DNA from 3 places in the Lysinibacillus sp. YS11 genome. Region 2 is predicted to be linked to each of the others. Evidence: riboswitches for the same ligand, from Rfam matches in the RefSeq annotation. Region 2 holds a riboswitch; each other region holds the start of a gene.
What was found. A riboswitch is a leader RNA that binds a small molecule or an ion and turns the genes downstream of it on or off. The one in region 2 is predicted to bind thiamine pyrophosphate.
Positions count from the first base shown of each region.

Region 1 (10,891 bases), 510 kb from region 2:
CCATTGTGAAAACATTTTAATAATCTCTATATCATTTGCTAATTTTGTTTCTTTAAAAAGAATCTTAAATAGCTTCGGCACACGCTTTAACTCCTGCATAGGAAAGGCAATTGTTACTGCGGAAATAGTACCAAAAATGATAATTAGGATAGCTGCAGGGTTATAAAATGCAGATAAACTTACACCCTTCATTACCATCCCTGTTAATAGTGCTACTAAAGCAAGTATTAACCCTATAATCGACGACTTATCCATTCTAGAACCTCCAAATCTACTATCTAATGTTATTTCGTCTTTTTTTCCATATTTTAAATATATATATTCCTAGTATAAATGTATTTCATATATTTTTCGATGTAATTAATGCTTTTTATTCACATTTCGACCATTTTTGATTATATTGAATTAAGAATATTACACTTAACTGTCTTAAATTGAAAGGGGATATGATTTTGTTATTATCGTTTGACACAAAATTACTAAAATATGCCGAGTTAGCGGTGAAAGTAGGAGTAAATATCCAAAAAGATCAGTATCTTTATATAAGCTGTTCGACTGATAACCTAAAACTCGCACAAATAATTACTAAAATTGCCTATAAAAATGGTGCTAAACAAGTTTTTGTCGATATATCCGATGATGAACTTGTACGTGCTCGCTATGAAGGGGCACCAAAAGACTCATTTGATTTCTTCCCACCTTGGAAAGTGAAGGAACGTGAATGGTTAGCTGAACATGGTGCTGCTTTCTTAAGCATTAGCTCACAAAATCCCGATTTATTAAAAGGTATTGAGCGTGATAGAATCATGGCATTTCAAAAAGCATCTGGCCAAGCACTTGCCAACTATTATCAATGGTTACAAGCAGATAAGTTTAGCTGGTCTGTCATTGCTGCTCCATCTAAAGCTTGGGCAGCAAAGGTTTTTCCTCACCTTCCAGAAGAACAGCAAATGGATGCATTATGGGAAGCTATCTTTGCAGCCACACGTATAGACGTTGAAAATCCTGTTGAAGCTTGGCATACACATGATCAGGAATTACATAGCAAAGCTGATTATTTAAATGCAAAGCAATTTAAGTCACTGCACTATACTGCACCAGGCACAGATCTAACAATTGAGCTGCCTCCACACCATGTGTGGACAGGGGGTAGTAGTATAAGTACTCAAGGCCAAACATTTATGGCCAATATGCCAACTGAAGAAATTTTTACAGCACCGTTAAAAACAGGTGTTAATGGTTATGTATCAAGCACTAAGCCTTTAAGCTATGGTGGCAATATTATAGATAATTTCACACTAACATTTAAAGATGGTCGAATCATTGACGTCAAGGCGGAGCAAGGCCAAGAAATTTTAGCTTCCCTTATTGAAACAGATGAAGGTTCTCATTACCTTGGTGAAATAGCATTAGTACCACATCAATCACCTATTTCACAATCCGACCTATTATTTTACAATACATTGTTTGATGAAAATGCATCCAATCATTTTGCCATTGGTAGTGCATATGCTTTTTGCATTGAGGGCGGCAAAGAAATGACTTCTGAGGAACTAAGCGCACATGGTCTCAATCAAAGCTTGACACATGTAGACTTTATGATTGGCTCTACCAAAATGAATATAGATGGAATAACACATGATGATCAAATAGACCCAATATTCCGTGATGGAAATTGGGCTTTCTAAATAATCCATTCCTACTAATAGTATTCTAGGCTAAGTATGTTAAGGTTGTCATAAATTATCCTTAGATTTTCCTAGTAACCTATTGTATAATTGTTTTAGGGAATTTTAGTAGATCATTTAAGTAGAGAGGAGCTCTAATAATGTTCATTACAACTGTTCTTGGCTTTTCAGCAGTTTTATTAATTTCAACGGGATTCTTCATCCACTACCTACAAGTTGGTTTAGATAGCAAGTCTTCAGTAACTGTAGATCCAAAGCCAAACGAAAAATTTTAATGTGTAAAAAACAGCTACTATTTATAGGTAGCTGTTTTTTTATAGCTTACAAGTTATTTCATCTACTAAAGCGTATGAAACTGCTCCTTTATTGTAAAAATTATCTGAATAAAGTCTTTATTGTTTGCATATTGAAAATTTTGCTCTACAATATTTTTTGTAAGGAAGGGAGCAATATTCATGACAATGTTACAAGATATTCTAGAATTTAACAAAGAGTTTGTACAAGAAAAAAAATATGAGCCATTCATCACTACGAAATATCCTGATAAACGTATTGTTGTTTTATCTTGTATGGATACTCGTCTTGTAGAGCTTTTACCAAAAGCGATGAATTTGCGTAATGGCGATGTAAAAATAGTGAAAAGTGCTGGTGCGTTAGTGAGCCATCCTTTCGGTGCAGTTATGCGTAGTTTATTAGTTGCTGTCTACGGCCTACAAGCTGATGAAGTGTATGTTGTTGGACATTATGACTGTGGTATGAGTGCGGTTGATCCTGACGCCATGCTTAGCGAAATGGTACAACGAGGCATCGATCCAGAAACAATCAAAATGTTGGAATATTCTGGTTTTGATTTGAAAGAATTTTTACGAGGTTTCGGTGATGTAGCAACAAGTGTTAAGAAAAGTGTCGATACAATTCGTAATCATCCATTAATGGTAAAAGACGTACCTGTTCATGGTTTAATAATTGATCCAAATACAGGTCATCTAGATTTAATTGAAGATGGAAATAAACAATAAAATTATTTCTTCATACATTCATAAAAGAGCAAGTGCCTATCCTCTCTATGTGGAAGATAGGCACTTATTTTTCTATTCATCCTCTAAACGTGCATACATATAGTGATCTACCCAATGACCATTGATATACAGTAGCTTTCTTAGCAGACCCTCCTGCTGAAATCCAGCCTTCTCTAATACACGCATGGAGGCATTATTTTGTGTCGATACGTAGGCCTCTACACGATGTAGACCAATTTGTTCAAATGCAAATCGGACCACCATATTCACAGCTTCTGTGACAATGCCCTTTCCAACATAAATCTCATCCATCGCATAGCCAACAAATGCACTCGAGTACGGTAAGCGTTTGACAGCATAAAGTGCAATATGCCCTATTAGATTATTTGTACTATGCTCAAAAATACCAAAAGTAAATTCACGCTTAGACTCCATTAAATAGAGACTTTCTTGAATTTTTTTGTATTGAGCATCGACTGTATAGTATTCAGGTCTTTGCAGTGGCTCGTATATAGACCAAAAGTATTTATTACGGCTTACGAGACCCGTTAAACTTCGTGCATCTTTTTCTTGGAATGTGCGGATGTAGCATTTTTCCCCCTTTATTGTTACCACATTCCCACCCTTTTTTCTTAATAGATTCCAAATTTTAAGCACCATTTCTCCACACTAGCCTTCCAATAAAAATCAATACATTTCTCTTTGTTTCATTGGCTACAAGCCATAATTGCAAACCCTATTTATATTTCATTGTATGTAAAAAAACAGGCTGCTACAACCAAAACAGCTTATGTCTTATTGTCATAGCAGCACAATTCAATTATTTAGTTTTTTGTTCTTTCTTTTTCTCGTTTACTATTTCTAAGCTGGAGGAATCAGCATCCTCTAGTTGAGTATTGTCTAACACATTTGTTAAATGAAGACCACGCCTTTGAGCCTCTCGTTCAATGTGTGCAATAGTTTCCTGTAGCACCTGAACACGTGCATACTTTTTGTCATCTCCAGCGACTAAGACCCATGGTGCATCTTTTTTATCTGTCTTTTCAAACATCGCATTTGCTGCTTCAATATACTGAGGTGTTTTATCTCGATTGCGCCAATCCTCGGCTGTTAACTTCCAAGATTTATAAGGGTTTTGTTCACGTTCTTTAAAGCGTTTTAATTGCTCCTCATCTGAAACATGAAGCCAGAACTTAATAATTATGTAATCTCCTGCAGTTAAAATCTTCTCGAAATTATTAATTTCTTCATAAGCACGAGACCATTCATCCTTTGTTGCGAATCCTTCGATGCGTTCTACTAGTACGCGGCCATACCACGAGCGATCAAAAATAGCGATTTGCCCATGTTGAGGCAATTTTCTCCAAAATCGTTGTAAATAATTGTAGCGTAATTCATGAGCTTGAGGAGCAGAAATAGGATGTACAACATAACCGCGGGGATCGACACGTTCGATTAATCGTTTAATAGCGCCACCTTTACCAGCTGCATCCATTCCTTCAAATACCAAGATCAAGCCAATCTTGTTTTTTAATAAAAATTGTTGTGCGTTCAACATTTCATATTGGAGTACTTTTAATTTCTTTTTATACATCTTTTTGTCTAGTTCAACAGTTAGATCTAGATTTTTCAAATTTTGTGTCATGAAACTTCACTCCTTTTATTTGGCTATTCTTATTGTACTAAAGAAATATATGGATGCCTATCAGACATGGTAAATTGTAGGTATTAATAGTAAAACAACACGATACATTGTTGGAAATTTCCGTTATAATAAAAAAAGTGACAGTACTATACTTATTTGTCTTTTCCCTATACAATCTAACACGAAGGGAGAGGAAAACATGCCTCGGTTTATCTTGATGACAATCTCTTATCTTGTCTCAATCATCCTAACCTTTTCATCCTTTTTCGTGAACATCAACGGTCAATCTTCGCTAGAAATCGCTAATCGTTTTTCTGTTGTATTTGCACCAGTTAGTGTAAGTCATGTAATTTGGATTATCATTTATTTTTTACTCGGTTATTGGTTAGTTATGAACATGAAAAAGACAACTTTGAAACAGTCTGCGCTTTTTAGTTGCATAAATATATTACAAGCATTGACGATATATGTCTGGCACCATGAGTTATTTATTGTTTCTCTTGGCATTACATTACTCTTAGTCTTGTATTTGTTTATGTTGTATAATACGTACCCTCTTCAGGACAAATCCTTGTTTGGTCGTATTCCTTTCTCTATTTATTTAGCATGGATGACATTTATTTTTATCACAAATACAAGCTTTACGTTAACGGCTTATGGTTGGAACGGCTTTGGTCTTAGTACGCCTCTTTGGGCAGTGATTTTACTTACTTTAGGAGGAGCCATTGCGCTACATATCCGTTTCCATCACTTTGATGTTGTGTATCCAAGTGTTTTTATTTGGGCTTATATTGGAATCGCCATACATAATGGTTTTGATGAGCTACTTGTCACTACAGCTGCTTTATTTTTATGCGGTGTTCTCTTTGTTGGCATTTTATTTATTAAAAAAATCCTGCCTACCAAAAATAAATTGGTTAGCAGGATTTTTTCATTACATCCTATTCTTCGTCTAATGACGTTAAGATAATTGGTTTATCTTTTGTTACAATGACTGAATGTTCGATTTGAGCTACAAGTGATTTATCAGGCGTCACGAATGTCCAGCCATCACCTGCTTCTACGATATGCTCTGCCTTTGCTGAGATAAATGGCTCAACCGCAAGGACCATACCTTCTTTCATAATAGTAGTATCCCATGCATCGTAATAATTTAAAATATGGTTTGGTTCATCATGTAAAGATTGACCTAAGCCATGACCTGTTAAATTCATAATAACAGTTAACCCATTAGCATTTGCCTCGCGTTCAACAGCTTTACCAATTTGATTTAATTTAGATCCAGCCTTTACCTTTGTCATTGCTCGATCAAAGGCACTTTTAGCAACACGGCAAAGCTTTTCTTTGTCCTCATAGCCATCACCCACAACAAATGAAATACCTGTGTCAGCAAAATAGCCATTTAAAGAGCCTGAAACATCAATATTTACGATATCTCCCTCTTGAATAACACGCTTTCCTGGAATACCATGTGCTACTTCTTCATTGACGCTAATACATGTATACCCTGGAAAATCATATTCTCCCTTTGGTCCTGAAATAGCGCCAGCCTCTGCAAACATGCGACCAGCAATTTCATCAAGCTCAAGTGTTGTAACACCTGGTTTTGTAGCAGCTTTCATTGCTTCGCGAATTTCAGCACAAATGCGTCCTATTTTTTTAAAAGCTTCAATCTCTTCTTGCGTTTTTACAATCATGTATAACGTCCCTTTCATCTAATATCTATTCTTTAATATAACATAACTTTTTATGCGTATAACGATAAACGCTTTAAATATTGTATGCTTTCCTACTTTGCAAAGTGCTAAAAGAGTTATTCACGACAAAAAAGTCCCTCCACGCCTGTGAAGGGACTAGCATTAAGCTTTTCTTTGCATTAATTGGGGAGCGGCTGTGAATAAAAGAACACCAACGACAGCCGTTAAAATGGTTGCTGGTAGCATATATGTACCATTGTAGATGATGGAATAGATCCATGCATTCTGGTCACCCGCATATTCGGCAAAAAATACAGCACCAGCAATTGTATGTGCTGTGTATCGTAAGAAGCCTGCGAAAACGGTACCTATGATTATATAAAGTGCCATTTTTGTTTTGTTCATATGTTTAGCAGCGTCTAATACTGGTCCACGTACAACCGCCGCTAATCCTACAACAGTAAAAGCAACGCCATAATCTAGTAATCCTTGTAGCCAGTGCACGATATAAGAACCAAACATTGTTTGCATAACACCCACAAGTAGTCCCGTAGTAAGACCAGCTACTAAGCCCCAGCGAAATGCTATTAACATAATCGGTACCATAACAAGACTAACTGAGCCGCCTTGTGCCCATACTTTAAAGGAAACCTGATCCAGTACGAGACCTATCGCTGCAAAAATCGCAATCTCCACTAGCATTAATAGTCTTTTTTTGTCCATACATATTCTCTCCTTTGTTCCGATGTAGGATACAAGAGCAGGAATAGAAAAGCGCTGATATGTCTCTTTCTGACACCTTTTTCCTTTAAGGAGGAAAAAACGATGTCAGGACAGAGCCTCACATCGTACAAGTGTCGGTTTCTATCCACATCCCTACGCAAGCGTTAACTTACAGGTTCGAAGAGTCAAGGCATTACGTGCCCAGTCTCAGCTGACATCATCAGCTCCCCTTGTGGTCGTTACATCTGAATTTATTTGAACACTCTCATTGTACGCAAAGGATTGAAAGATTACAACCTTCCATACATCATTTTTTTGAAACTTTGCTGTTTTTCATGCGTAAATATTTAAAAAGGAGGTACAACTATGGAGAATCAAAAAATTTTAGCTGCCTTTAGTTATCTTAGTATTTTCTTCGCCCCTTTTATCGTTCCATTAATTGTATATTTCGTGACAAAAGATAGTGATGTAAAAAAACATTCGATTCGTGCACTTGTCTCTCATTTAGTTCCTTTTGTTTTTGGCATCCTGTTCTTTATTGTCTTTGTTTTTTCCACATTTAGTATAGATCCAACCTCCAGTAATAATACAGTGATGATTATTTGGTTTGCTTCATTCGCCATCTATGCTCTCGTCTCACTAGGTATTGTGATTTGGAATATAATTCAGGCTGTTCGTGTTATCCGTTAATGTTTTATTTTTAAGTGAAACAGGAAGTAGTAATTGTAAAAGGAGCTGTTTTGGGATGAAAGTATCAAACGTTGTAAAAACTGCCGTTAAGTTAGCACCTATTGTTATTCCTATCGTCAAAAAAGTAATGGCTGCAAAAAAAGGCACAACGCCTACAACCACAACCCGAAAAAAATAAAACGAAGGCGTATTCCTTTTAAAGGAAATACGCCTTCGTTTTATTTCACTTCAAAATGGGTTTGACTATGGCCATTTAATGTTTTTTCCACATGTAAAACTGCTGGCATCGCGGATTTCAATTCAGGTACATGCGAAATAACGCCAATCATACGACCAGAATCCTGCAAATCAATTAATGTATCGATTGCTTTATTTAGTGATTCCTCATCGAGCGAGCCAAAGCCCTCATCAATAAACATCGTTTCAATATGAATATTACCTTGGTAGCTTTGAATCACATCTGCCATCCCCAATGCAAGGCTCAACGAAGCATTAAACTTTTCGCCACCTGATAAAGTTTTGACATCTCGTAATTGATCTGTATAAGCATCATAAACATCAAGACCAAGGCCACTTTGCTTCGCATGCTTTTCTAATCTATCTGAACGTCTAAGCTCAAATTGACCGTTTGATAAATGATACAGACGTATATTGGCAGCTTCTGTAATTTGATCTAAGTAGTTAATTTGTATATAACGCTCAAAGGATAGCTTTTTCGAGTTTTGTCCATTTAATAATCCATAAAGCTCCTTTACTCGCCCTGCTTCTTGTTCAAGTAAATGAAGCTCTTTCGCTATTTCTTCCACCTTTTTACTAAAGCCTTGGCATGCTTGTATAAAGCCATTGATCTGTTGTAAACGTTTAAATGCTTCCTCATAGGAAACTCGATGCTGTTCTACTCTTGCTTCCATCGCCTCTAAATCTTGCTTCTCTTTTCCTTGAAGGTATGTAGCCCCTTCGGTAATCTGAATTTGCAACGTGTGTACTTGTAAAGCATAGTCGCTACATGCTTTTCGAAGTGCATCCAATTGTATGGCACTCCGTTTAGCAGTTGCATAAGCCTCATAGCTTTCGAAACCTATTTCTTGCATATCTGCTGAAAATTGCTGAAGCTTTTCATTCATTTTAAGCTGTAATTCCTCAAAGGACTGTTTGGCAATTTCTACAGTTAGTGTTGCATTGCTAGCTGCTTCCTTTGCTGCATGCAAATTTTCTTGACTCACTTGCCAACTTTTTTGAAGCTCTTCTTTCTGTTTACTAACTTCATTTAGTTGTTGCTTTAATTGCTGTAAAGTTGGTAAATTAGGGGGCATCTGCTTAAGTTGTTCGTCTACAACCGCTTGTAATTTTGTCCATTCTTTTATCTGCTCTGCTAAATATTGCTCTAGCTTCATATGCTTATTTCGTAGCTGCTCTATTCGGTCATGCTGATGCTTTATTTTTAATCGCACATCAGCTAATTGATGTTGAATAATTTTTAATGCAGCAAGCTCTTGTTCCACTTCATGTAGAGTAGCGGTGATCTGTGGTTGGTCTTCTTGCTTAATATGCTGAGCCTCGAGTTGTCGCCATGTATCTTGAAGAAGTTGCTGCGCTGATGCTAAAAATGCCTCTTTCTCTAAATACTTACGCTCGTCTGATGATGCCTTCGCTCTTAATGCTTCCACTTGAGCAAGCTCAATAACTTCCAGTTGCTCATTGTGTGCTTTCTGATGTGTCATACTACCACAAACAGGACAGGGTTCTCCTTCCTTCAGTTGTTCTGCTAAAATACTAGCTTGACTCGTCAGCCATCGTTGCTGCAAAAGTTGAAGTGCCTCTTTACTTTCTTGATAGAGACTTTCTGAAGCAACTACATCCTGCTTAGCTAAATCTACGGCATGTTTATATTTATCCGCTTGCTTGATTAAAGCAACCTGTTCCCGTAGTTTCGGTAATTGTTCTAAATAGCTTTCATAGGGTTCAACCTGTTTTTCATAGCCTTCTAATGATTGAGAAAAATGCTGTAATTGCTCTTGTTCATTTTCCAAAAGTTTGACGTTATCATTTACTGCTCGTTTTGCATTTTCAGCATATTGCTCCGCTATTTGCAGCTGCTGTATATTGTTTTCATAGGCTTCAAATTTCGGTAAAAGCGCTAGCATCTGCATCTCCTGCTGTAAGATTTGCTGTCGTTCAGATTCTTTAGCCTGCTCTATCTCATATTTTTCTTGCGCTTCTTGCAACTTTTCTTGTGACTGCTGTTGCTTAACCTTTGCTTGTTGAAATGCTATCTCTTTAACATTCAGTTCAGCACGTAAATCCTTGCATTGTTGTTCGAGGAGCACCAGTCGCTCTGCTTGTTCTGCTAAAGCAATCTCCTTCTCCTTTGCTTGGTATAAATCCTGCTGTTGTAAAAGCATTTGTAGCCGTTGCTGTCGATTAGCTTGTTCATCAAATTGCTCATTTAGCGTTTTTGCTAAGCGATAATATTCCTGCTCTTTTTGATGAAGGCTATACGCTTCTTCATAGTATGACTGTTCATCTTCTCCACATTTCTTATAGTAGCTAAGCTCCTCATCAAGTGCCTCTGTCAGTTGATGTAAATTTTCGGTATTATCAGCAATCACTGTGAATAAAGTGGAAGAACGTTGTGGTAAGGCGCCCACAATTTGACCAAGTAAATGTTCTTTTAATTGTTTGGCACGCTCAAGATCACTTTCTGCTTCTTTACGCTTGGCATCAAGCTTTTTCGCCATGACACCGAAACGATCTGTTTTAAAGATTTTCCGTAAAATTACTTCTTTATTTGTTGAATCAGAGGTTAATAGTTTTCTAAATTCACCTTGAGGTAGCATGACAATTTGGCTAAATTGATCTTTTGTGAGACCTATGATTTCCTGCACTTTCTTATCGACTTCAAGCGTTTGCTGTTTTTCTACAATGCTATAATCTAGCTTTCCGTCTTTTACTTCTGCTAGCTCTATTTTCTTTCCAGTAACCGTTTTATTTTTTTCTTTAATATGACCTGGCTGTCGTACTATTTGATAGACCTTTCCATGCATTTCAAAGACGAGTTCTACAGCTGTATAAACTTCATCATGTGCAAAGCCGCTTCTTAGTAAAGCTGTATCCTGCCGGTCCTCCCCACTACCTGATCCGTAAAGAGCATAGCAAATAGCATCGAAAATGGTTGTTTTACCAGCACCAGTTTTTCCAGAAATGGCAAACAATCGATGCTCCCCTAGCTCTTGAAAATCAATTACCTCCGTGTCTTTATATGGACCAAACGCTGTAATTGTTAACTTTAAAGGCTTCATTTTACAGTCTCTCGCTCCTCATCTAATAACTCCTGTAACATCTCTGTGAATAGGCGTTCCGTATCTTCATCAGGCTGAATGCCAATAATATTGGTGAAGAATGAACGGAATAAATCAATATCTTCTAGTT
Region 1 is NZ_CP026007.1:3,919,353-3,930,243, forward strand. It holds gene motA (flagellar motor stator protein MotA) at 1-255, opposite strand, end outside; gene LBYS11_RS19725 (aminopeptidase) at 447-1,688, shown strand; gene LBYS11_RS24035 (hypothetical protein) at 1,829-1,963, shown strand; gene LBYS11_RS19730 (beta-class carbonic anhydrase) at 2,144-2,707, shown strand; gene LBYS11_RS19735 (GNAT family N-acetyltransferase) at 2,780-3,367, opposite strand; gene LBYS11_RS19740 (polyphosphate kinase 2 family protein) at 3,528-4,352, opposite strand; gene LBYS11_RS19745 (hypothetical protein) at 4,552-5,322, shown strand; gene map (type I methionyl aminopeptidase) at 5,294-6,049, opposite strand; gene thiT (energy-coupled thiamine transporter ThiT) at 6,212-6,772, opposite strand; TPP riboswitch at 6,906-7,013, opposite strand; gene LBYS11_RS19760 (magnetosome magnetite crystal formation protein family) at 7,139-7,462, shown strand; gene LBYS11_RS24040 (hypothetical protein) at 7,518-7,640, shown strand; gene LBYS11_RS19765 (AAA family ATPase) at 7,681-10,761, opposite strand; gene LBYS11_RS19770 (exonuclease SbcCD subunit D) at 10,758-10,891, opposite strand, start outside.
Region 1: linked by a shared signal. The riboswitch ahead of thiT (energy-coupled thiamine transporter ThiT) and the one ahead of thiM (hydroxyethylthiazole kinase) in region 2 are both predicted to bind thiamine pyrophosphate.

Region 2 (10,891 bases):
GAAATGGGTGCAATTCAGCCTATTAAGGAAGCAGCAAAAATGATTCATGAAATGAGTCGTGCTGCCTTTCATGTTGATGCTGTGCAAAGCTTTGGGAAATTAGCAATATCCTTTAAAGAAGAAGGACCTGACTGTATTTCTATCTCTGGTCATAAAATTCATGGCTTTAAAGGCTCAGGAGTGTTAGCATTCCGTAAACCCATAAGATGGCAGCCCTTTGCTCTTGGTGGAGGTCAGGAATTTGGTATGCGTAGTGGTACTGTAGCAGTTCCGCAAGCTGTTGCTTTAGCGAAAGCGGCTCGACTTGCTGTTGAAACAATGAACGAACGCACAAATAAATACCGTCAATGGCACGATGAAATCCGAACTCAGCTAGAAAGTTATGGCGAAGCAGTCCATGTTTTATCAACGCCACAGGGAGCTGCGCATATTGTGTCATTTAGTGTTCGTGATTTAAAAGGGGAAGTCATTATTAATGCTATGCAAAAACGTGGTGTCATTGTGTCGACATCAAGTGCATGTTCTTCCAAGCAAACGAAAACAAGTCATGTCGTCGAGGCGCTTCACCTTGATGAGCATTATAAAAAAGGCGTGATTCGCCTTAGCTTTGGCGCACATAACACAATAGAAGATATAGAAAACTTTAAACAAGTACTAGCAGAAGTAATGTTGGAACTCAAAGGAGAAAAAAAGTAAATGATTTGGAAAGAAATTTTAATTAGATATGGTGAGCTTTCTACAAAAGGTCGCAACAAAATGGATTTTATCCGCCGTTTACGTGAAAATATTCGTCATGCCTTTGCAGATTTAGGACAACTGCATATTCGCACAGAACGTGACCGTATGTTTATTGCCATAGAAGACGAAGCACAAATGCAAATGCTAATTACAGGTTTACCTAAAATTTTTGGTATTCAATCATTTAGCCCTGTCGCTGCATGCGAAAAAGATATGGACAGTATGAAAAAGCTCGCTATCACTATTATGGAGACATTTAAAGATGAGCCACATACATTTAAAGTAGAGGTAAAACGTACTGATAAAACATTTCCTTTAGAATCTCATGCCATCCAACGTGAGATCGGTGGCTATGTTTTACCACAATTTCAAAATTTATCTGTTAAAGTGAAGCAGCCTGATATTGAGCTACGTGTAGAAGTTCGCCATGATGCAACTTATATGATGGCACAAGTCATTCCTGGTGCAGGTGGAATGCCTGTAGGATCAAATGGCAAGTCTTTATTAATGCTATCTGGCGGTATTGATAGCCCTGTCGCAGGTTATTTAATGATGAAGCGTGGTGTGCGATTAGAGGCAATTCACTTCTTTAGTCCACCTTATACAAGCCAAAATTCATTGGAAAAAGTTAAGGTGCTTGCCAATGAATTAACAAAATTTGGTGCTAGTATTCGCTTGCATGTCATTCCTTTTACTGAAATACAAGTTCTTATTAAAGAAAAAGTACCTTCTAATGTATCGATGACGACAACACGCCGAATGATGTTGAAGGTTGCTGATCAGGTGCGTGAGGAAATTGGTGCACTTGCTATTGTAACGGGCGAAAGTCTTGGACAAGTGGCGAGTCAAACGCTTGAAAGTTTAACAGCAATAAACGCAGTAACAAATACACCTATCCTTCGTCCGCTGATTTCAACTGATAAATTAGAGATTATTGATATTGCAGAAAAAATCGGCACATACGAAACATCTATTCAGCCATTTGAAGATTGCTGCACGATTTTTACACCAGCAAGTCCAAAAACAAAACCGAAGCTTGAAAAGGTTGAGCATTATGAAAGCTTCTCTGACTTTGATGAATTGATCGAGCGAGCAGTGAAGAATCGCGAGGTCTATATTTTCCCTAAGAAAGAAGAACAACAAGATAAATTTGCAGATCTACTATAAGGATTCAAAAGCCGTCTCAAAGCCCATTTTGAGACGGCTTTTTTGTATGGATATTGTTATTCCAATAGAGGTACAATTTACCTCTAAATTTTTTGTATTAAAAATCTAATATCGCACATTCTATATTCACAAGGAGGTGAGAAACATGGCTTCAAACAACAACCGTAGTTCAAACCAGCTTGCAGTACCTGGTGTACAACAAGCACTAGATCAAATGAAATACGAAATTGCACAAGAATTTGGTGTTCAATTAGGAGCTGAAGCTTCAGCTCGTGCCAACGGTTCCGTTGGTGGTGAAATCACTAAACGTCTTGTACAAATGGCAGAATCTCAATTAAAAGGTATGCCAAACAACAACCAATAAATGCTGATTAAGCATTTATAAACTTAAAACCAGTGACCGTAAAAGGCACTGGTTTTAGTTTGTTTATTGATCATTTATTTATACGAGATAAGGATCTAAATGTAGCTACTGTATGATCAACATCTTTGCTTTGACAAATAGCTGAAATAACAGCAACACCATCAACCCCCGTTTGAAATACAGAATGTACATTTGTGAAATTTATTCCACCAATTGCTACAATTGGTAATTCAGGATGTAATGAATGTGCCTCCTGTAAAAAAGATGTACCACATGGTGGTTGTGCATCACTTTTAGAGGATGTTGGAAAGATTGGACCGATACCAACATAATCAGCTTGATGGTTAATAGCTATTTGCAATTCTTCCTCGCAATGGACAGATACACCAAGAATCATGTTCCCGATTCTTTTACGTGCTACACTTACAGGTAAATCATCTTGTCCGATATGAACACCATCAGCTCCTAGTCGTATCGCTAGATCAACATCGTCATTAATGATAAAGGGCACATGATAGTGATGACATAGTTTTTGACATTGGCGTGCAAATTGTTCATAGGCAAGTCCTGTTAACGCGTGAGGACCTTTTTCACGAAATTGAAACATTGTAATGCCTGCTTGCAAGGCTTTTTCTAGGATATAGATAGGTTGTTCTTGAGGAGGAACATTGCTCGTACCCATAATAAAATAAAGCTCCAAATCCTCACGTTTCATGAATAATCACCTCACAGCCTTCCTTATACTGTTGATAAGCAAAATGATTAGTGGGTCCATGACCATTTCCAATCGATAAATTAAACATAATAGCTAATTGGATAAATTTTTTAGCTTCTATAATGGCATTTTCCAGAGCAAATCCTTGTCCAAGAAAAGCAGTAAGTGCTGCGGAAAATGTACATCCAGTACCATGCGTATTTTTTGTTTGGATTCGTGGAGACTGCAAAGAAAAAGAACGTCCATTTTTGCAAAATACATAATCAATGGCATAAAGTGGATCTGCTAAATGACCACCTTTAATGATGACACATTGTACACCTAGCTGTAACAAGCTTTGAGCTACTTCTTTCATATCTTCAAAATGATGAATAGATCTCCCAGTAAGTGTCTCTGCCTCGGGTATATTGGGCGTAACAACCGTAGCAAGTGGTAATAAAGTTGAGCGTAAGGCATCGATAGCTTCTTGCTGTAATAGGCTTTCCCCACCTTTTGCAATCATCACCGGATCAACAATCAGTGGAATGTTTAGCTCCCTGATCTTGTGTGCAATTGCTTTGATAATTTCTGAGGAATAAAGCATTCCTGTTTTAATCGCAGCGATTGGAAAATCTTCTACTAAGGCCTCTAATTGTTTTTTTATAAAGGAAACGTCAATAGGGCAAACACCTGTTACACCCAAAGTATTTTGAGCAGTTAGAGCAGTAATAACAGAAGTACCGAACACTTCTAATTCCTGAAATGTTTTTAAATCAGCCTGTATACCCGCGCCACCACCACTATCTGAGCCAGCGATTGTTGTTACAATATGCATGAAGCTGCACCATCCTTTGATAAGCGATGTATAGCATTGAGTAAGGCTATTTGAAAATCACCAATGTCTGCAGTAAATGCGGATGCCAGTACACCTGCTTTTTTATAGTAAGTAAGTGTTTCTGTTAATTGTTGGTAAGGATTATGGCTTACACTATAGGCTGCGCCACAAATTGCGCTAAGTAAACAACCTGTACCCGTTACTTCCGTCATTTGTGGATGACCACCAGCGATCCATTGGCTATGCTTGCCATCAGTTATAAAATCGCGTTCTCCTGTGACAATAACAATGCATTGATAGCGTTGAGCCAATGATGTGGCTTCTAATTCCATAGCGATAGTGCCATGACCACTATCGACACCTTTTTGTTGCCAATTTACACCAACTATTGCTGCTAGCTCGCCGAGATTACAGCGAATCACGGCAAAGTGTATGTTTTCCAGTAAGTATCTTACGGTTTCCTTACGATAAGTTGTGGCTCCAACTCCGACAGGATCTAAAATAACAGGAATACCAAGTTTATTGGCTTTTTCACCTGCTAATAACATGGCACTTTTTGTGCGATCATTAAGTGTTCCAATATTAATTAATAATGCTTGAGCAATGGCCACCATCTCCTCTACCTCTTGGTAGTCATCGGCCATTACTGGTGAAGCACCTATCGCTAATAAACCATTTGCTTGAAAATTTGCCACTACATAATTGGTTATACAATGGATAAGTGGTTGCTGTTGACGAATTGTTTGAAAAATCATTGTAGTCCTCCTTTAGGGATGGACGTAAGCATGCAAAAAAGGCTCTTTTTGTGTAAAAATGCACGAAAAGAGCCTTTCATCTGAAAACGATGTTTATTGCTCCCTACGTCAGTATTAACTAACAGGTTCAAAGGGTCAGGTTTTACCTTCTCAACTCTTACGAGTCCCCCTGCAATCTTGCTTTTAGTTGACCAAAATGTACCATACTTTTCATTTGTATTCAATAGCAAGTTTTCCTATAGATAAAATGTGACCGATGCCATATAGGAGGGTATGATAGTTGTCATGACTTTACCGAAATTAAGCACAAACCATTGAAAATGCTGAAAAAAGAGTTTTATAATGTGTCATAACAAAAGGGGGCAATTGCCATGAAAAGACAAGATTTAGTTGCACCAGAATGGTATAACATAGTAGAGGAAATTGAAAAATATGCTCAGGATGCAGCCAAAAATGCTTTAATCATTTATGAAGAAAACCAAGACATCCAATGTATTACATATGCACATTTATTGGAAAAAGCGAATCAAGCAGCACATGTATTCACCAAGCAAGGTTTAAAGAAAGGTGATGTCATTTTAGTAATGGTACCACGTTCGGTTGAAGCATATATTGTGTATATTGCTGCATTGAAAGCGGGTTTAACTATTATTCCAAGTTCTGAGATGTTAAGAACAAAGGATATTGAGTATCGAATTCATCATGCAAATGCTAAAGCAGTTATTGCATTTGAACCCTATATTGAACAGTTCGATAAAGTGGGAAATTTACAAGACATACCGCAATTTGTCATAGGGAATGCACATGAACCTTGGCAGAACATACTTGAAAAAATGAATAATCAACCTACAACCTACATAAATCCTATCCCAACAAAAAGCACAGACAATGCATTTTTAGCCTATACAAGCGGAACAACAGGAAATCCAAAAGCAGCAGTGCATACGCATAGTTGGGGCTATGCTCATTTACGAACAACAGCACCACATTGGTTGGGTGTACAAGAAAATGATATTGTTTGGGCGACTGCAGCACCAGGGTGGCAAAAATGGATTTGGAGTCCATTTCTAGCTACTTTAGGCAGTGGTGCTACTGCATTTGTCTACAAAGGTAAATTTGAAGCAGCTTCTTATTTAGCATTGCTTGAGAGATTCAAAATCAATGTACTATGCTGTACACCAACTGAATATCGTTTTATGGCAGCGCTTGAAAATTTACATGAATATGATTTAAGTGCAATTCGCCAAGCTGTATCAGCTGGTGAGCCATTAAATAGTGAGGTTATTAGAGTATTCTTGGAAGCATTCAAATTACAAGTGCGAGATGGCTATGGACAAACGGAAAATACATTATTGGTAGGCACAATGGTAGGGATGGAAGCGAGAGTTGGGTCTATGGGAAAACCTACTCCTGGCAACACTGTTGAAATTATTAATGATTTGGGCAAACCTGTTACAATCGGAGAAGTTGGTGATATTGCTGTTCATCGCGAAACGCCAGCACTCTTTAAAAAATATTTAAATGATCCTGAACGTACAAATTTACAATTTCGTGGGGATTGGTATATTACAGGAGATCGTGCCTATAAAGATGAAGATGGCTACTTTTGGTTTGACGGACGAGGAGACGATGTTATTATATCCTCAGGCTATACAATTGGCCCTTTTGAAGTAGAGGATGCTTTAATGAAACATCCAACTGTAAAAGAGGCTGCTGTTATAGCGAGCCCTGATAAAGTAAGAGGAAATATTGTCAAAGCATTTATTGTTCTGCGCAATGGTGAAAAAGGTGATGGAGCGCTTATTCAAACACTCCAAAGTCATGTTAAATCATTGACCGCTCCTTATAAATATCCACGTGCTATTGAATTTGTAGAGGAACTACCAAAAACATCTTCTGGGAAAATTAGACGTGTCGAATTACGGCAACAAGAAATCAAACACCTCCAATTATAATCATTTCCTAGGAAATAATGTCGAAAATCAAAGTTCATCAAAGGTATGGACTTTGATTTTTTTATTTTTTTAGGTAAGGTAATATGAGGAAATACATAGCTTAAAGCTTTTTGTGTTTAATTATTGCAAAAAAATGAAACAAATTGGCAAGTCATACGTATTACGTGTTGAGGAGGCGGAAAGACATGAATGTAAAAAGGTGGGTTGCTTTAGTAGTGGCTGGTGTTCTTTTACTATTTTCGTTAGGAATTAATACCATTTTTGCGCTATTTAAAGCAGATTTCCTAGGTAATTTTGATAGCTTAATGGCAGGTAATAGCTTAGATGTATATGAAAATGTTATTGAAGGGGAGAATTTTGATAAGCGAATTGCTTATTTAAAGGTAGATGGAACGATTCAAGATATCGGCTCAAGTACATTGTGGCAACCAGTTGCCTATGATCATCAATTTTTCTTAGAACAATTGGATAATATTTTATATGATGAGTCCATACAGGGTGTTGTTTTAAGCGTTAATTCACCAGGTGGTGGTGTAAAGGAATCTGCAGATATCTATAAAAAGCTACTAAAAATAAAAGAAGAACGACAAATTCCAATTTATGTATCAATGGATTCTATGGCAGCTTCAGGTGGTTATTATATTTCTGCACCAGCAGATAAAATATTTGCCCATCGTGATACAATAACAGGCTCTATTGGTGTCATCATGCAATCAATTAACTATCAAGAGCTGGCTGAAAAAGTAGGAGTCAAATTTGAAACGTTTAAATCGGGAGAGCATAAAGATATGCTAAGTCCAATGCGTGAAGTGACAGCAGAGGAACGTGCAATGATGCAAGATATGATTAATGAAACGTACGAAGAATTTGTAGATATTGTAGAGCAGGGACGTAATATGTCTGAAGCAGAAGTGAAGAAGGTTGCAGATGGTCGTATTCTTGGCGGTACAAAAGCACTTGAAGCAGGGTTAATTGATGAAATTGGTGATGAAGAAGCGGCCATTGCAGCTCTTCGTGAGGATTATGGACTTGAAGATGCAGCTTTATTTGAGTATTCATACGATATGGGTGGCTGGCAATCGTACGTAGGTATGAAAATTGGCTCCATGTTCGGTCCCTCTGCCGAAGAAAAAATGCTAATGAAAATCATGACGGACTATAGCGCTCCGAAAATGATGTATCTATATGGGGAATACTAAGGGGGGAGCACAATGACAAACGATGAAATTGTTATGCAAGGTTCACCCTCATTGGAAAATGGCTTCTATATAAACACTTCAGGAAAATCAGCACATGAAAAAAACTATGCATTAAAAACTGCTGGTTTTTGGGTACGATTTTGGGCATTTTTATTAGACGGATTCATCATTTCTGCTGTAGGTGGAATACTCGTCAATCCTATCTTCTATTTAATGGATTGGTCTTTATCTGATTCGGTTTGGTATGCGCCAATTTCTATTATTACAGCAATTTTCTACTATAGCTATTTTGTGCTGATGACCAAGTTCTTTGGGCAAACACTAGGGAAAATGGTGTTCGGATTACGTGTAATTTCATTAAAGCACGATCAGCTAACTTGGTCAGATGTGTTATTCCGTGATTGGATTGGTCGTATCATCAATAATATTTTTATGCCACTGTATATTTTGGTAGTGATTTTGCCAGAAAATCAAGGCTTACATGATTATTTTGCCGATACAACAGTGGTACACGAAAAAATCTTTATTGAAAAGGCTTCAACACCGACTACTTTACCAAAACAAGAAGAACATATAGAAATTACTGTGCAAGAAGAAAAAATAGACTTAGCCAAGCTAGAGGAAAAAAATGAACAATAAACATAAGACTGTCTCAAATTAGGAGACAGTCTTATCTATTTCTAAGTATGTAAGCTATCATAGTTGCAATTAATTCCCTTCATTTAGTAATATTATGTACATATGATGATTAGGAGGCGTTTAGATGGCACAAGTAACATTTAAAAATGGTCCAGTGACACTAGTAGGAAATGAAGTAAAGGTGGGCGATCAAGCTCCAGATTTTACGGTATTAGCGAATGACCTATCACCTGTAACATTAAATGATTCAGAAGGAAAAATTCGTTTATTTAGTGTTGTACCATCATTAGATACTGGTGTATGTGATGCGCAAACACGTCGATTCAATGAGGAAGCAGCTAACTTAGGTGATAATGTAGTCATTTATACAGTATCTGTGGATCTTCCATTCGCTCAAAAGCGTTGGTGTGGTGCAGCAGGTATAGATGCAGTCCAAACTGTATCAGATCACCGCGACCTTTCATTTGGTGAGGCATATGGCGTATACATTCAAGAATTACGTCTTCTGACACGTGCAGTATTCGTTGTGGATGCAAACAATAAAGTAACATATGTTGAATATGTACCTGAAGCTACAGATCATCCAAACTATGAAGCGGCCATTGCAGCTGTCAAAGCACTAGCATAATAAGCTGCTTTTAGGCTAAGATAATACTAGACAAAGGGGCTGTGACAAGTGTTTGTCACGGCTCTTTTCTGCGTGAAAGGAAGTTAGATATGGAAAATATCGAAAAGTTATTTGGTTTGCTAAATGAGCATGCCGAAAAAATCGAAAAAGAACACAATATAACGTTACTAGAAGGATTATTAGATGGGTTAGAGGCATGGCTTGATGGCGAAGTTGATTTTTCTCAAAAAGATGCAACAAAAGAGGATATTCGTAAAGCTATTCAAATTGCTATTTTAAAAGGGATGCGCAAAGGCTCACAGCCGAATCATCAAATGACTCCTGACACGTTAGGGCTATTAGTGGGCTACTTTGTGGAGCAGATTTTTGCAGAGCGTCTTGAAAATGAAAAGATCTCGATCATGGACCCAGCAGTAGGCACGGGCAATTTATTACTGACGGTTATGAATTTATTAGATGGAAAAGTGGAAGCAACAGGTGTAGAGGTGGATGAGCTACTTATTCGTCTTGCTGCGGCAACTGCTGACTTAACAGAACAACCTATTTCTTTATACCGTCAAGATGCCTTAGAAGATTTATTGGTCAATCCATTGGATGCCGTTGTTTGTGATCTACCTGTAGGTTATTATCCAAATGAAGAAGTGGCGCTCGATTATGAATTATGTCCAGCGGAGGGGATGAGTTATGCCCATCATTTATTCATCGAGCAATCAATGAATTATACAAAGGATGGCGGCTATTTATTTTTCCTTGCACCATCTCATCTGTTTGAGTCAGAGCAGTCTAAGCAATTACACAAATACATTCAAAAACATGCGTGGATTCAAGCGATTATTCAATTACCTGACTCGATGTTTGCAAATAAATCATTAGAGAAGAGCATTGTGATTTTACAAAAACAATCGAAGGAATTGAAAGCACCTAAAGAAGTCCTATTAGCTAAAGTACCAAATATGCAGAATAAGCAGGCACTTGCGCTATTCTTTGAAAAAGTGAAGATGTGGAAAGAGGGCAAGTAATTGCACTTGAGTGCAAGTAAAAAGGTATCCTATACAAGGATACCTTTTTATGTATTACAAATTAGTTTTCAGGCGTACGGATAACTAGTACGTCACATTTAGCTGAACGTACAATAGCCTCAGATACAGAACCGATTAGGAAGCGTTCTACTGCATTTAGACCAGTTGCACCACAAATGATTAAATCTGCGTCTACGATGTTAGAAAGCTCTTTTGTTATGATATTTTTTGGAGAGCCATACTCGATGATAAGATTAACATTCGTTAAACCTTCATCTTCAGCTTGCTTTTTGTAACCATTTAATAGTTCTTCAGAAAATGCTTGAGCACGCTCTGCAATGGAACGGTCATATGCTTCGATAGCAGCAAATGAACGAGTATCGATTACATTTACTAGATTTAACACTGCACCTTCGTTTCGTTTTGCAACATCAATTGATTTACGAAACGCGTATTCAGCTTCTTTTGAACCGTCTACTGCAACAACAATGCTTTTATAATGATTAGCCATTTGAAAAACCTCCCTGATTTGTATATGTTGATTATACCAAATGATTTTCTAAAGGAAATACTTTCCGCAAGAAAAATTATGAAAATGTGAAGGCATTTCATGTAGAAATGTTAATTAATTATAAATATCTAATTCCCACTATTTGCAGTGTGTAAACGTCTTTTGATTGGTTTCAACTACACATGAATCAGTTCCATTAACTGCTACCTATACTCCTTTTTAGTTTTTAAATATAGTAATTTATAATGATATACAACGTTTGAATATTTGTTATTTTGGAAATCTTATAAATTTTATCTGTATTTGCATTAGTTAAAGCTTTTTTTGCAATTGTTTGGTAATATGGAAGTGCAAGGGGTGCATCAAGTTTAGTTACATAAATGATGC
Region 2 is NZ_CP026007.1:3,408,045-3,418,935, reverse strand. It holds gene LBYS11_RS17105 (cysteine desulfurase family protein) at 1-696, shown strand, start outside; gene thiI (tRNA uracil 4-sulfurtransferase ThiI) at 697-1,905, shown strand; gene LBYS11_RS17095 (alpha/beta-type small acid-soluble spore protein) at 2,051-2,269, shown strand; gene thiE (thiamine phosphate synthase) at 2,340-2,984, opposite strand; gene thiD (bifunctional hydroxymethylpyrimidine kinase/phosphomethylpyrimidine kinase) at 2,974-3,798, opposite strand; gene thiM (hydroxyethylthiazole kinase) at 3,786-4,553, opposite strand; TPP riboswitch at 4,637-4,734, opposite strand; gene mbcS (acyl-CoA synthetase MbcS) at 4,925-6,508, shown strand; gene sppA (signal peptide peptidase SppA) at 6,694-7,707, shown strand; gene LBYS11_RS17065 (RDD family protein) at 7,720-8,346, shown strand; gene tpx (thiol peroxidase) at 8,471-8,974, shown strand; gene LBYS11_RS17055 (class I SAM-dependent methyltransferase) at 9,064-9,993, shown strand; gene LBYS11_RS17050 (universal stress protein) at 10,055-10,504, opposite strand.

Region 3 (10,891 bases), 1.0 Mb from region 2:
GAATAAAATCCTCAATATAGCCACTTTCCAGAATGCCATCAATATTAATACGATCTAATCGAGCCAATACCTCTGCGACGATTTTGTCACTGGCGATGCCATTTATATACATCACTGCTACATCTGTTTGTGTCACATCTCCGATAACGCGTGATTTTATCCAGAGATTCGGACTTTTTATTTTGCGACGAATGAGCGCTGTATTCGTACGCAAGGTTTCCGTAAAGGATTCCCTCGGTCCGCGAATTACGGATTCCGTCGATGGCTCTGTGACAGCTCGATCCTTGGCACTTCTAGTACTTGTCACAATCCCTTCGGCAAAGCCATCTAATAAAATAACCGTTTCACCATTGAGAATGGCATTGTAGAGTGTTGTGAAATGCTCAATATTCGTCACATCGCCTACCGTTAAATAGGAATTCCGAACATATTGATTAATGGTTGTTATTTCAATATCTTGTTCTTCTTCAATATTTGCCATCAGTTTATCGATAACAGAATCAGAAATAGTCGTTTTATCCGATAAGCCATCAATGGAAATAATGGCGAGGCTATGGGGATCAGTTTCTCCAATCGCAATTTCACGTATGATAATATCATTACTATGCCCTAGTGATTGTTGAATGATTTTTATATTTTTAGATAGGGAAGTATACAATAAATCGTTCGTTGTATGGGATGGGGAGGTCTCGTTATTGTTAGACATGGACATGTGTTTTCCTCCTCAAATGGTCGTTCATTACCTTTAGAATGGACAATTTTTTTGAGAGATAAACGAAAGAGATATGAAAAATCTAGCTATTTGTGGCAATATCACATTCCTTGCAACTTTCGTGTGTCTTGTTTTGTAATAAATAAAAAAACAGTCTGTCCTTTCATGTATGGAAAGGACAGACTGCTTTATGTACGATAGTCGTATTGTAATTCATCATTACTTGTATCAACATCAACATGTAAATTGTGATCGTTAAAGAACCAAAGATCTTTCTCATCAATGTAATAGATAACACCATCAATTTCTGTTTGCACACCTATGGCAATAGGTTCCTCACGTGTCATTCCTAGTGAAAAGCCTTCGTGAAACGGACTTGAGCCACCATAACGTGCATAAAAACGAATTGTATCACCAGGTTCAACTTCCATTTCATGTTTGAACCATTGTAGGGCTTCATCTGTCAATGCAATATTCATTTCAAATGCTCCTCTCTTCCTACAGCCATTTTACCTTTGGTTCGGTGCCGTTTTTAATACGAGCAATATTGGCACGGTGACGATAAATAATAAAGGTAAATAAAAAGGCTACCAAGATGCCTAATGCAAAGTCACCTGTAATAAAATAATAAACGATTGCATAGATAAGCGCTACTAAAGCGGCTATCATTGATGTTAAGCTGACGATTTTTGTGATTTTTAATGTCACAATAAAGGTAATAAATAGTAGGACAAAGAGTGGCCAAGAATAGCCTAATAATACACCAGCTGACGTTGCCACAGCTTTCCCACCACGGAAGTTGGCAAAGATCGGGAACATATGACCGATAACAGCGACAAGACCCAGTAATAAAGAGTGGAGTGTAGTATCAGAGAAAACAGGAAGTGTCACGAGTAAGACAGCGGCAGTTCCTTTTAAGACATCCATCACCGTAACAATAATACCAGCCTTTTTCCCTAATGTTCTAAAAGTATTGGTCGCACCAAGATTACCGCTCCCGTGTTCACGAATATCGGTATTATAAAAAATTTTGCCTATCCATAATCCAGAAGGTATAGAGCCGATTAGATAAGCACATAAAATAATAAGTCCATTGATCATAGTTGGACTCCTTTCATTCATAGTCCATCACTTGGTACTAATAGTTTGTAACAAGTATTTTACACTTTTTCTTGCTAATCTACAATGTTATGAAGGAGATTTCATCCGAAGTCTTGAATCAATACAAAAGAGAATCTATTAGTGAGGACTAGGCTTTTAGACATAAATTTGTAGGAAGCACTAAAACCTTTATAAAAATATAGGCAAAATGGCAATTTTGTCAATCGCTCATTCCTTTGGTAGAATAGAAGTCTAACTTTATCCTGTTTAATCGCAAGGCACGAGTTAGTGTGCTTTTATTTGCAAGCATCACAACTTTATTTTGCAACTAAGTAGGCTTCAATGCGTCAAATGATGATGGAAGCTAGAAGCAGTCTGTCTTGCTCAAATACCAATTTTAAGCAACTGTTGAAGATGTTTACTATTAATAAAAAAGATCAAAACTGTGAGCAAATTTTAAAATTTTATTGGACCTGTCGCTAGCTATTGACAGGAAATGCTATTATTATTAGGATGAGAACATAAATAGAACATGTGTTTGTTTTTTGGAGGGGAATTTTTTTGACGAATAAACAGTCACCTAGCGTCTATAATGATGACGCTATACAAGTATTAGAAGGATTAGAAGCGGTACGCAAACGACCTGGCATGTATATCGGTTCTACGGATGGCCGTGGACTTCATCACCTTGTGTATGAAATCGTAGATAATGCGGTGGATGAAGCACTGGCTGGCTTTGGATCTCATATTATTGTCACAATTCATAAAGATCAAAGTATGAGTGTGCGCGACTTTGGCCGTGGGATGCCAACCGGTATGCATAAAATGGGCAAACCGACACCAGAAATTATTTTTACAGTGCTACACGCTGGTGGTAAATTTGGTCAAGGTGGCTATAAAACAAGTGGAGGTTTACATGGTGTTGGTTCTTCCGTTGTGAATGCGCTCTCAACATTTTTAGAGGTGACAATCCATCGCGATGGTAAAAAGTATCGTCAACGCTTTGAACATGGTGGACAGCCTGTCACAACACTTGAAAATATTGGGCAGACCAAGCAGACAGGAACGCTTGTTCATTTCCTACCAGATGAAACGATCTTCTCTGTCACAAAATTCAATTATGATACGTTAGCAGAACGATTACGTGAATCAGCCTTTTTATTAAAGGGCTTAAAAATTGAATTAATTGATGAGCGCGAGGAAGGCAAGAGCGATGTGTTCTTTTATGAGAATGGCATCGAGGCTTTCGTTGCGTATTTGAATGAGGAAAAAGATGTCCTTCATCCAGTAAAATATGTAGAAGGCGTACAGGATGAAATCGAAGTAGAGTTCGCTTTCCAGTATAACGATGGTTATTCAGAAACGATTTTATCATTCGTTAATAATGTCCGTACACGTGATGGTGGTACACATGAAACGGGTGCAAAGGCAGCATTGACACGTGTCTTTAATGAATATGCAAGAAAAATTGGCCTATTAAAGGACAAAGATAAAAACCTTGAGGGGACAGATATTCGTGAGGGCTTAGCAGCGATCGTGTCTGTTCGTATCCCTGAGCATTTACTGCAATTTGAAGGACAAACAAAGGGCAAGCTTGGGACAAGTGAAGCTCGTTCTGCAGTAGATAGTGTAGTGTCTGAGCAAATTTTGTATGTGCTAGAGGAAAATGCAGAGTTATCAGCTTCTCTTGTTCGTAAAGCGATTCGAGCGCAGCAAGTGCGTGAAGCAGCTCGTAAAGCGCGTGAGGATGCACGAAATGGCAAGAAAAACAAAAAGGGTAGTACGATTTTATCTGGAAAATTAACGCCAGCTCAGTCACGTAATGCGGCAAAAAATGAGCTGTATTTAGTCGAGGGTGATTCTGCGGGTGGCTCTGCTAAACAAGGTCGTGACCGTACATTCCAAGCGATTCTGCCATTGCGCGGGAAAGTAATCAACACAGAAAAAGCCAAGCTACAGGATATTATGAAAAACGAAGAAATTTCAACGATTATCCATGCGATTGGGGCAGGTGTTGGTACGGATTTTGCGGTGGAGGATTCTGCCTACAATAAAGTAGTCATCATGACCGATGCGGATACGGATGGGGCACATATTCAAGTCTTGCTATTAACATTCTTCTATCGTTATATGCGTCCGCTCATTGAGTCTGGGAAAGTCTATATCGCACTACCGCCGCTTTATAAAGTCTCAAGAGGTACAGGGAAAAAAGAAGTCATTGAATATGCTTGGACAGAAAGTGATTTACAAAAGGCCATCAAGAAGGTTGGAAAGGGTTACATATTACAGCGCTATAAAGGTCTTGGTGAGATGAATGCAGACCAACTGTGGGACACAACGATGAACCCTGAAACACGGACATTGATTCGTGTCACAATCGAGGATGGTGCACGAGCGGAGAGACGTGTCACGACGTTAATGGGTGATAAGGTGGAACCACGTCGTAAATGGATCGAAGCCAATGTAGACTTCGGTATGGAGGATGATTCTAACATTTTAGAGAATGAATTCATCCAACAAGAGGAGGACCAAGCATGAGTAGTACAGAAAAGTTTCAAGATTTACCGTTAGAAGAAGTAATGGGTGACCGTTTTGGTCGCTATAGTAAATATATTATTCAAGACCGCGCGTTGCCTGATGCACGTGACGGTCTTAAACCAGTACAGCGCCGTATTTTATATGCGATGTTTACGGAAGGCAACACACATGATAAGCCGTTCCGTAAATCCGCAAAAACAGTGGGTAATGTAATTGGTAACTATCATCCGCACGGCGATAGCTCTGTGTATGAAGCGATGGTACGGATGAGTCAGGACTGGAAGGCACGTCATATGCTTATTGAGATGCACGGGAACAATGGCTCGGTAGATGGCGATCCTCCAGCTGCAATGCGTTATACAGAGGCGAGACTATCAGCTATTGCCGCTGAAATGCTACGAGATATTGGCAAGAAAACGGTCGAATTTGTGCCAAACTTTGATGATCAGGATATGGAGCCAACTGTATTACCAGCACGTTTTCCTAACCTTTTAGTCAATGGCTCTACAGGAATTTCCGCTGGTTATGCGACAGATATTCCGCCACATGCCTTAGATGAAGTACTGGATGCTGTGTTGATGCGCTTAGACAAGCCTAATGTTACTGTAGATGAATTGATGACGGTGATTAAAGGACCTGATTTCCCAACGGGTGGAATCATTCAAGGTGTTGATGGCATTAAAAAGGCGTATGAAACAGGTCGTGGTAAAATCATCGTCCGTGCACAAGCAGTTGTTGAACCAATTAAGGGTGGTAAAGAGCAAATTGTTATCACTGAGTTACCATATGATGTAAATAAAGCGAATCTTGTGAAAAAAATTGATGAGCAACGTGTAGATAAACGACTAGAAGGCATTGCAGAAATTCGAGATGAATCAGACCGTACAGGCTTACGTGTCGTAATTGAGCTGAAAAAGGATGTACCAGGACAAGGAATTTTACAGTACTTGTTTAAAACAACGGATTTACAGGTAGCTTATAATTTTAATATGATTGCCATTCATAATCGTCGTCCAACGATGATGACATTGCCATTATTGCTAGATGCGTATATTGCCCATCAAAAAGAAGTGGTAACAAACCGTTCTATTTATGATTTGCAAAAGGCAAAGGATCGTTCCCATATTGTAGATGGATTAATTAAAGCCCTTTCCATTTTAGATGAAGTCATTGCGACGATTCGTTCTTCAAATGATAAGAAGGATGCGAAGCTTAATTTACAAGCAAAGTTTGATTTTACAGAGGTACAGGCAGAGGCCATTGTAAGCCTGCAATTATATCGTTTAACGAATACGGATATTACAGAGCTTCGTCAGGAACAGGACGAGTTAAATAAGCTAATTGCGAAGCTAGAGGGGATTCTGCAAAGTGAGGCTAAGCTTGTGCGTGTTATTAAACAAGAGTTGCTAGATATTAAGAAACGCTTTACAGAGCCTCGCCGCTCGAAGATTGAGCAAGAAATTGAAGAAATTAAAATTACATTGGATGTCCTTGTGCCAAGTGAAGAGGTTGTCGTAACAGTAACGAAGGATGGTTATATTAAACGTACATCCACACGTTCTCATGCCGCTTCAAACGGGCAAGATTTTGCCATGAAGGATTCAGATTATTTATTGTATGAAGCAAACTTAAATACACAGCACCATCTACTGCTTTTCACAAATCGAGGCAATTATATTTATCAGCCTGTTCATGAGCTGCCTGATATACGCTGGAAGGATCTCGGCCAGCATATTTCAAGTATTGTACCAACAGGGGAAGATGAATCGATTATTGCGGTTTATGGTTTCGAAACATTTGACCAACCAAATACGTATGTCTTCACAGCCACAAAAGATGGCCAAATTAAGCGCTCACCACTCGCAGACTATGCGGTAACGCGTTATTCAAAGCCAATTAAAACGATGAATGTCAAGGCTGGTGATGCGATGATCTATGCATCATTTGTAACAGATGACGTGGAGCTGATGCTCACAACGGATACAGCCTATGCGATTCGTTTCCCAATGGAGGAACTACCTGTGACAGGTGTGAAAACAGGTGGTGTGAAAGGGATCACACTAAAAGATGGAGAAGCCTTAGTTGGAGTCAATGTATTACAGCCTGATGTTACCCACTATGTAGTGATTGTGACACAGCGTGGGGCCGTGAAGAAAATGAATGTCGCTGAAGTTGAAGTAGCAAGTCGTGCAAAACGTGGACTAAAAGTATTAACAGAGTTAAAAGCAAACCCTCACCGAATTGTGGCAGTTGTTCAAGCAACAGACGAGGAGCAGGTTGTGATTGAAACTGAAAAAGGTGTTCAAGAGATGATTGACGTACAAGCATTGTCTCGTGCGGATCGCCATTCCAATGGTTCATTTAAAGTGGATATTGCAACAGATGGAGCAATTTCTCATGTTGTAACAGCCAAAAAAGAACAGAAACCAAGCTAAAAGCATGCCCAGCCTCTTAGGAGCGCTGGGCTTTAAGCTCTATTCAAAAATAGCACCTTGTCATTTAAGTGAAACTATGGGTATAATAATCATCGAAAAGTTCATAGCGAAAGAATGTAGGGGGGCTAGTAATTGCTAGCTGAGATTGTGTCCGGTAGACGCTGACCCTTTGAACCTGATTTGGCTCGTACCAGCGTAGGGAACATCTATTCAAAAAGCAAAGTTTTGAAGATTGATTGCAATACGTCTGGGAGGAATCCTAGGCGTTTTTTTATGTTTTCAAGCAACAGCTTGCCAACATTGTATACGCTTTCTTCTGGTGACAACATTCATTCATGAACACTTTCATATTACAAACTGGGAGGCTTTCGCATGAAAAAATGGTTTTTTATTTTATTGGCAGCACTATTGACATTAGTAGGCTGTAGTGACAAGGATGACAAGCAGGCTGCAGACAAGCTGAAAAAGGTGTCTGTGGTACTGGATTGGACGCCGAATACAAATCATACAGGACTATATGTTGCCAAAAAACTCGGTTATTTTGAGGAACAGGGTTTAGATGTTGATATTATTATGCCTGGTGAGGCGGGCGCAGATCAGCTTGTTGCTTCTGGAAAGGCGGATTTTGGCGTGAGCTATCAGGAAGGCATAACACAGGCACGAGTCCAAGATGTGCCGCTGGTCTCCATCGCAGCAATTATACAGCATAATACATCTGGCTTTGCTTCTATTGCTTCGAAGGGCATTACATCACCAAAGGATTTTGAAGGTAAAACCTATGGTGGTTGGGGCGCACCATTAGAGCAAGCCGTTTTACAATCACTCATGCAAAAAGAAAAGGCAGATATTAATAAGCTAGATATCGTCAATGCAGGGGATTTAGATTTCTTCACAATGATGGAAAAAGATATAGATTTTGCTTGGATTTATTATGCATGGACTGGGATTGAGGCTGAGCTGCGTGGGGAAAAGATTAATATGCTATATCTTACAGATTATAGTGATCAATTGGATTATTATACGCCAGTTTTAGCTACAAATGAAAAAATGATACAGGACAACCCGGATGTAGTCAAAGCCTTTGTGGCAGCTGCATCGAAGGGCTATGAATACGCAATTGAAAACCCAAGTGAAGCGGCTGATATTTTAATCGAAGCGGCCCCTGATTTAGATAAAGCGTTAGTGCATAAAAGTCAGGAATGGCTGGCTGATAAATATCAGGATGATGCCAAGCAATGGGGAGAGCAAAAGCTTTCTGTGTGGGAAAATTACGCGAAATGGATGTCTAGCAATCAAGTATTAGAGGGCGAATTTGATGCGAAAAAAGCCTTTACTAATGATTTCTTACCTAAAAAGGAGGCCAAATAAGATGGCAAATTCATTAATCAGTGTACAAATCATTCCGAAGACAGAGAAATATGAAGATGTTATACCATATGTCGATGCAGCAATTGCGGTGATCGATGCTTCTGGGGTGAAATATGAGGTACATCCATTGGAAACAACGATGGAGGGTGAGCTTTCAACATTGCTCCAAATCATTGAAAAAATGAATGAGAAGATGATCGAACTTGGTGCCATTAATGTCATTACACAAGTGAAAATTTTATATCAGCCAACGGGTATTACGATGGATACATTAACGGAGAAATATCAGTAATGAAACGTGCATTACAGAAGGGAAGGACGATAATTTTTATCGCCTTCCTCTTGTTCATATGGGAACTAATCGTGCGGTTTGCTGAAGTTCCTCATTGGTTAGTACCCACACCAAGTAGTATTTTGTCAGAAGCCATCCAGTCGTATCAAACCTTTCTACCACATGCATTCGCTACAGTACAATTAGCTCTACTAGGATTAGCCATTGGCATCGCTTGTGGGCTAACGGTGGCAATAGTGTTGCATCGATTTACATTTATTCGAGAACTGTTTTATCCAATTCTTATTATGTCGCAGAATGTTCCTATTCTAGTCTTGGCACCGCTCCTTATTATTTGGTTTGGCTTTGGCTTATTACCGAAGCTTATCATTATCTGTCTTGTGTGCTTTTTCCCGATTGTCATTGCAGCGATGGATGGATTTAGACAAACTGCTCCAGAATTAAAGCATTATTTTGCCATGGTTGGTGCTACAAGGGCACAAACCTTTTGGAAGCTGGAATGGCCTTATGCCTATCCCGCTATTTTTTCAGGCATTAAAATTGCGGCTACATATAGTGTGATGGGGGCTGTGATTGCGGAGTGGCTTGGTGCAAAAAAGGGTATTGGTGTTTACATGACCCTAGCCCAATCCTCCTTCCGTACGGATCGCGTATTTGTGGCAATTTTTGCGATTGTTCTCTTGAGCTTACTATTGTTTAGTGGTATTCGTTTAATTGAAAAATTCATGGTGAAGGGAAGAGGCTATCATGCTCAGCATTCAAAACATCGCTAAATCCTTCGATGCGCTCAAAGTCCTTGATCAACTTTCTTTTGACGTCAAGGATGGAGAGTTTGTGGCCATCGTTGGTCCTTCAGGCAGTGGTAAAAGTACACTTTTTCAATTAATTGGTGGTGTTTCGCCAATTGACCAAGGAGCCATTTTATTAAATGGAGAGGATATCCAACAAAAAAAAGGAACGATTGGCTATATGCCACAGCAGCCATGTCTATTACCCTGGCGTACAATAGTAGAAAATGTCACGCTTGTAGAGGAATTACAACATAAACCAAATGTTGAACGTGCCAAGGAATGGTTAGAAAAGGTTGGTCTTGCCTCTTTTATCCATGCCTACCCGAACGAACTGTCTGGAGGCATGCAGCAGCGTGTGTCCTTTATTCGAGCAATGGTCAGTGATAAGCCGATTTTATGCTTAGACGAACCATTTTCTGCGTTGGATGAATTTACTCGACTGGAAATGCAAGCATGGCTTTTATCTATCTGGGAAGAGTACCGCAAATCCATTCTATTTGTTACACATAGTATTGAGGAAGCTCTCTTTTTAGCAGATCGCATACTTGTTTTAACCAAACGTCCAGCTACCGTTAAAAAGGAAATCATCGTGCCGTTTGAGAGACCTCGGAAAGAGGAAATTCGACATTCTGCAGCATTCACAGCGTTAAAGCAACAATTATTTATGTATTTACAGGAGGAAAAGGGTGATATGTATGTTGATTGATGCGCATATTCATTTGGATCAGTACACTGATGAGGAAATTCCTTCCTTATTAGAAGAAGTGAAAGCTGTAATCGCGGTTAGTATGCAATTTTCCTCTTGTGAAAGAACGTTGCGTTTATCGAATAGCTATCAGCAAGTAAAGGCTGCATTTGGCTTTCATCCTGAACAGCCTTTACTAAGTCCAAATGATGAGACAGCTTTATTTGATTGGATTCATTCGCATCAGGATGATATGGTTGCTATTGGTGAGGTGGGTCTACCTTATTATTTAAAACAAGAGCAAGCGATTGATGAACGTCCCTATGTGGCGCTATTAGAGCGTTTTGTTGTATTGGCGAAGGAACTGGACAAGCCAATTGTGTTACACGCAGTATATGAGGACGCCCATATTGTGTGTGATTTGCTGGAAAAACATCAGCTTCACGAAGCCCATTTTCATTGGTTTAAAGGGGATGAAGCTATTGTGAAGCGCATGATAGAGCGTGGTTATTTTATTTCCATTACGCCAGATTGCTTGTACGAAGAGGAAATTCAACAGCTAATTCATGCTTATCCCATTGAACTAATGATGGTAGAAACGGATGGTCCTTGGCCGTTTGAGGGACCGTTTACGAAGAAGCGTACATCTCCCTGGATGATGCACTCAACGATTGAGGTGATTGCCTCCATCAAAGGGCTATCAACACAGGAAGTGGCCAAAATTATTACGCAAAACACGAAAACATTTTATCGGCTTTAATAAGAAAAAGCAGTATAGGGTACGAGTTATTCGTCCTTATACTGCTTTTTATATTTCGTATAATCATGCTCCAATTTTTCGTTTTTTGTTTTCGTTAGACGTTCATGTGTACTAAAAGAGATAGATTGTCGTTTTTTTTCAACATCTTTACCAACTGTGCGTTTAATGTGCATCCGTTTCTTTTTAGCTTTAGATTGTGACATGAGCAT
Region 3 is NZ_CP026007.1:2,388,014-2,398,904, reverse strand. It holds gene LBYS11_RS11830 (spore germination protein) at 1-712, opposite strand, end outside; gene LBYS11_RS11825 (HesB/YadR/YfhF family protein) at 901-1,191, opposite strand; gene plsY (glycerol-3-phosphate 1-O-acyltransferase PlsY) at 1,211-1,813, opposite strand; gene parE (DNA topoisomerase IV subunit B) at 2,375-4,351, shown strand; gene parC (DNA topoisomerase IV subunit A) at 4,348-6,786, shown strand; TPP riboswitch at 6,895-7,005, shown strand; gene LBYS11_RS11805 (ABC transporter substrate-binding protein) at 7,159-8,154, shown strand; gene LBYS11_RS11800 (thiamine-binding protein) at 8,156-8,446, shown strand; gene LBYS11_RS11795 (ABC transporter permease) at 8,446-9,219, shown strand; gene LBYS11_RS11790 (ABC transporter ATP-binding protein) at 9,194-9,943, shown strand; gene LBYS11_RS11785 (TatD family hydrolase) at 9,933-10,682, shown strand; gene LBYS11_RS23255 (hypothetical protein) at 10,709-10,885, opposite strand.
Region 3: linked by a shared signal. The riboswitch ahead of LBYS11_RS11805 (ABC transporter substrate-binding protein) and the one ahead of thiM (hydroxyethylthiazole kinase) in region 2 are both predicted to bind thiamine pyrophosphate.